Regions from separate parts of the Acidovorax sp. NCPPB 3576 genome, predicted to be linked through region 2. Evidence: predicted binding sites of a transcription regulator. Region 2 holds the regulator's gene; the other holds the start of a gene.
What was found. The regulator LexA, encoded in region 2, represses DNA repair genes until DNA is damaged. The targets are predictions, from matches to a motif close to ACTGTATNNNNATACAGT.
Positions count from the first base shown of each region.

Region 1: a site for LexA is predicted at 1,590-1,607, ahead of M5C98_RS07815 (PA0069 family radical SAM protein). Genes of this name have one in related genera too.

Region 1 covers NZ_CP097267.1:1,695,502-1,697,895, forward strand. The annotation lists gene M5C98_RS07805 (S1 family peptidase) at 1-912, shown strand, start outside; gene M5C98_RS07810 (hypothetical protein) at 1,253-1,549, shown strand; gene M5C98_RS07815 (PA0069 family radical SAM protein) at 1,678-2,394, shown strand, end outside.
Region 2 covers NZ_CP097267.1:2,727,044-2,729,437, forward strand. The annotation lists gene M5C98_RS12530 (asparaginase) at 1-583, opposite strand, end outside; gene lexA (transcriptional repressor LexA) at 668-1,342, shown strand; gene M5C98_RS24710 (hypothetical protein) at 1,481-2,071, shown strand; gene hrpA (ATP-dependent RNA helicase HrpA) at 2,140-2,394, opposite strand, start outside.

The DNA of each region.
Region 1 (2,394 bases), 1.0 Mb from region 2:
ACCGTGATGCTCCATGCCCCCATCTCCGACCATGTGCTGTCCACCTTCGAGCGCGATGCCGCCCGCATGCACGGCGTGATCGCCGCGCTGGCCGGCACGCCGGCGCCTCCGGCCGACTCCGAGCCCGAGCCCGTGGCGCAGTCCCCGGCTTCGGCCACCGAATCCGTGCTGCTCACCACCACGCGCATCAGCACGTTCGACGGGCCGCGCTCGCTGACGGGGGCGAGCGGGTTCTTCTTTCGGCGCGACGGGCGGCTTTTCCTGGTGACGAGCCGGCATGTGCTGGCCGACGCGCCCAGCGCCCATTTTCCGGACCGCATCGAAATCGATCTGCACCTGCACCCGCAGGACCTCACGCGCGTCGCCGTGTTCTCGCTGCTGCTGTACCGCGACGGGCTGGGCCTGTGGCGCCAGGCGGTGGACAGCGGGGGCGAGGTGGACGTGGCCGCGATCGAGATCGACATCGCCCGCCTGCCCGAGGGCTGCGTCTTCGAGGCGTTCGACGCCAGCCATCTGCAAGCCGCGGGCGATCCGCCCCAGGTCGGCGATGCGCTGGTCGTGATCGGGTTCCCGCTGGGGTTTCACGACACGGTGCACCGCCTGCCCGTGGTGCGCGCGGCTTCGGTGGCCTCGGCCTACGGGGTGCGGTTCCAGCAGCAGGGCTATTTCCTGACCGATGCCCGCACCCACCGCGGCAGCAGCGGCGCCCCGGTGCTGCGCCGGCGCGCTGGCGCGGGCCCGGCGCCGCTGCCGTGGCAACTGCTGGGCGTGCACTCCACGCGCATGGACATGAGCACCCGCGATCTGGTGCAGGACGAATCGCTGGGCCTGAACTGCGCCTGGTATGCCGACGTGCTGATGGCGCTCACCGGGCCGGGCCCGGCGGGGGCTTCGCCCGTTGCGGCCTCCTGATCCAGGGCGCGCGGAACGGCGCATCGCAGCCCTGCCGGGGGTGGCGGGCCTGCAACGCATTGGCCACCGGGCGGGCCCCCCGCATGGGCGCCCAAGGCGGCCCGGCTTTGTTTTGCTATTAAATTAATAGCGATATGCCCTGGTTTTTATTGCGGCAGAGGCCTAAAACACCATGAATTCTGCGAGCGCCGCCACCGCGACCTCCCGTCCGGCCGCGCTTGTGCTGCACTGCGTTGTGGCCTACCGTGTGTTCTCCAAAAGGGCTGCAGCCTGGGCGCCACGGATTCGATCCCCGAGTTCCGGGCGGTGCGCTCGCCAGCCCCCCGAAGAAAGTGCGCATATGAACGTTGTGTTCCTGGGCAAGGTGGCAGAACAGCCCCTTCCCTTCACCACCTCCGACCCCGAGGAAGTTCAGCATTTCGAGCTGCTGCGCTCCGCTGGCCTGCTGACCGGCACCACCTCGGCCGAGCAGGAGGGCGGTCCGGTGAGCGCCCAGATCACGGGCTTCACCGCGGAAGGCCGTGCGATGCTGGCGCTGGATGTGCAATTGCAACGCATGCACCTGCGCGGCCTGCTGCGCCGGCTTTCCCTGGCCGCCGGTGGCGGATTCCCGGGCAGGGCCACGGCATCGCGGTGACCTCCCCGCCGGAAGACGGCAGAGGCGAACGGCGCTAATATCTGTGTTTATATACAGTTTTTTGCTTGCCGCAGGCGCGCGTTGAACGGGCGCCATGCGCGGCCAAGCCCGCAGCCAAGGCGCCGTCCATGTCCGAATTCCAGATCCCACTGCACGCCATCAAGGGGCGGGGCGCCGCGACGCAGATCCCGCACCGTTTCCTGCGCGATGCGCGCGACGCCTTCGACGATGGCTGGACCGAGCCCGGCGAATGGCCCGACGCCCCCGAACCACAGGCCACGCGGGTGGTGCTGGAGACCGCGCGCAGCGCCATCTGCGCCAACGACTCGCCGGACATCTTCTTCGACCACTCGGTCAACCCGTACCGCGGCTGCGAGCACGGCTGCATCTACTGCTATGCGCGGCCCACGCACAGCTACCTGAACCTGTCGCCGGGGCTCGACTTCGAGACGCAGATCATCGCCAAGCACAACATCGCCGAGGTGCTGCGCGGCGAGCTGGCCCGGCCCGGGCATGTGCCGCAGCTGCTCAACATCGGATCGGCCACCGACTGCTACCAGCCCGTGGAGCGCGAGCTGCGCCTGACGCGCGGCCTGATCGAAGTGCTGGGCGAGGCCCGCTACCCGTTTTCGGTCATCACCAAATCGAGCGGAGTGGAGCGCGATCTCGACCTGCTCGCGCCCCTGGCGCGCGACCGCCTGGCCGCCGCCTACGTGACCATCACCACGCTGGACGCCGCGCTCGCCCGCCGCCTGGAGCCGCGCGCCGCCGCCCCGCACCGGCGCCTGCGCACCATCCGCGCGCTGGCCGACGCCGGCGTGCCCGTGGGCGTGAGCGTGGCGCCG
Region 2 (2,394 bases):
GGACAGTCCCCTCCTCCACCCAGCCCAGCGGGCCTGCTTCTCCTGAACTGAAGGCATCCACCTTGTAAGGATGCACTTTCTGAACATGCCGCGCCGTGTGGATCGTGCCTGCCACGACGGTCATCACGCCCCGTGCCCCGGGCGTCGCGGCCAGGACAACCGCGTCGAGCAGATTCTGCGGCCCGTCAGGCACCATGGCGGAGGCCGGCCGCATGGCGCAGGCCAGCACCACCGGACGGTCGGCAGCCAGGACCGAATCCAGGAACCAAGCCGTCTCCTCCAGCGTATCCGTGCCGTGCGTAACGACCACGCCCCGCACGTCAGGGTCGGCCAAAAGTTGCGCGCACCGATGGGACAGTTGCCGCCATACGGCAAATTCCATGTCCTTGCTGTCGATCTGCGCGATCTGCTCGGCTTCGATCCGGCCGCCGGCTGCCTGCTCCAACCCGGGAATCGCCTCCAACAGTTGGCCGATTCCCACCTGGCCTGCGGTGTAGCCGATGTTGTCCCCCGCCTCCGTTGCGGTGCCTGCGATCGTTCCGCCGGTGCCAAGCACCACGATTTTTCCTGTGCCCACTTGCACGCTCCCAAAAACTGGTTAAAAATACAGTGACTGGATTAATAAACAGGCCTCTCTCTGCCTTTCCGTTCAGCACCGGAGTCACACATGTTCGACAGTCCCAAGCTCACCGCCCGCCAGCAGCAGATCCTCGATCTGATCCAGACCGCCATCTCCCGCACTGGAGCGCCTCCCACCCGGGCGGAAATCGCCGCCGAATTCGGCTTCAAGTCCGCCAATGCGGCTGAGGAACACCTGCAAGCGCTGGCCCGCAAGGGCGTGATCGAACTGGTCAGCGGCACTTCGCGGGGCATCCGGCTTCGCGGCGATGCCGTGCGTTCCATCAATGCCGCCCGCGGCACCCAGTTCAACCTCCCCATCCCCGGCCTGTCGCAACTGTCGCTTCCGCTGGTGGGGCGGGTGGCCGCAGGGTCGCCCATTCTCGCGCAGGAACATGTTGATCAAACCTACAGCGTGGAGGACAGCCTGTTCCAACACAAGCCGGATTACCTGCTCAAGGTGCGTGGCATGTCCATGCGCGATGCGGGCATCATGGACGGCGATCTGCTGGCCGTGCAATCGACCCGCGAAGCGCGCAACGGCCAGATCATCGTGGCCCGGCTGGGCGACGACGTCACCGTCAAACGCCTTCGCCGCACGGCCACCGCCATTGAGTTGCTGCCGGAAAACCCCGACTACCCGGTCATCACGGTGCACCCAGGCGAGCCTTTCGAGATCGAAGGTCTGGCCGTGGGCCTCATCCGCAACACCATGCTGATGTAGCCCGTCGCACACCGCCGCAGGTGGCGGGCGTCTGGCGGTCAGGGGCATGCAGTCCTGGCCAGCCAACCCTGCGGCAGTGTGTTTTCTTTGGCAATCCTGCCTGTGTTCAACCCCCTTGCACCTCGCTGGAGTTTTCACATGGGATTTGCCCTGCTCGCCTTTTCTTCCTTTTCTCAACCGCTGAATGCACTGGCGCGGTGGTTGCGAGCGCCCGCCTGTCGCCCTCTCAGCCCAGGCCAACAACAGAGGGCCGCATCAAGCCGGCCAAGCCGTGTCGTGGAGGTGAAGGCCGCTGTGGCCGCCGCCAGCACTGTGGCCATCGGCCCGGATTCCAGTGGCACGCTCCAACCGCCTTCGGCTTTGCGGAACGGGTCGGACACGCTGCCGTGCGCCGCTTCGGAGGGTTGGGCGGATCACATGCCGGGTGCGACTGCGCTCGCCCAGGCGCCCCGGCGCCTCGCGGTGGTTCGTCACCGGAAGGAGCGATTGGAGCGGCGCGACCTGCCAAGTCAGGCACCCATTCGCGAATGGTCCAGCACCAGTGCCAATGACGGCGCGGCATTCGCAGGCCTCAGCCGTCCACGGCCCGATGGACGCCCATTGCGGGTGCTGGATCGCCGCGGCCCCGGCGCGGCGGCGCGCGTGATGATCTCCGGTCGGATGGCGGATGTTTGTGCCGAGCTGGACCGCCTGGTGCGTGCCGAGGCGGCCATGCAGACGCCGCATTGAAGAACAGGACCGCCCTGCTGCCAACCGTGGCCCCGCCCTCCCTCAGCCCAAGCTTGCCTCGCCATGCTTTAGCTGTTCAGTTGCCCCCAGAGCTTGTCTAGCCGCTTGACGCTCACCGGCTGCGGAGTCCGCAACTCCTGGGCAAAAAAGCTGACCCGCAGCTCTTCCAGCAGCCAGCGCAGTTCCTGCATGCGCGCATCGACCGCGCCCTTGCGTTCGGCCACCAGGCGCCAGTAGCGCTGCTCCTGCGGGCGCAGTTCGGCCAGCTTGGTAGCGTCGCGCGCAGGGTCGGCGCGGTATTTGTCCAGGCGCAGCGTGATCGC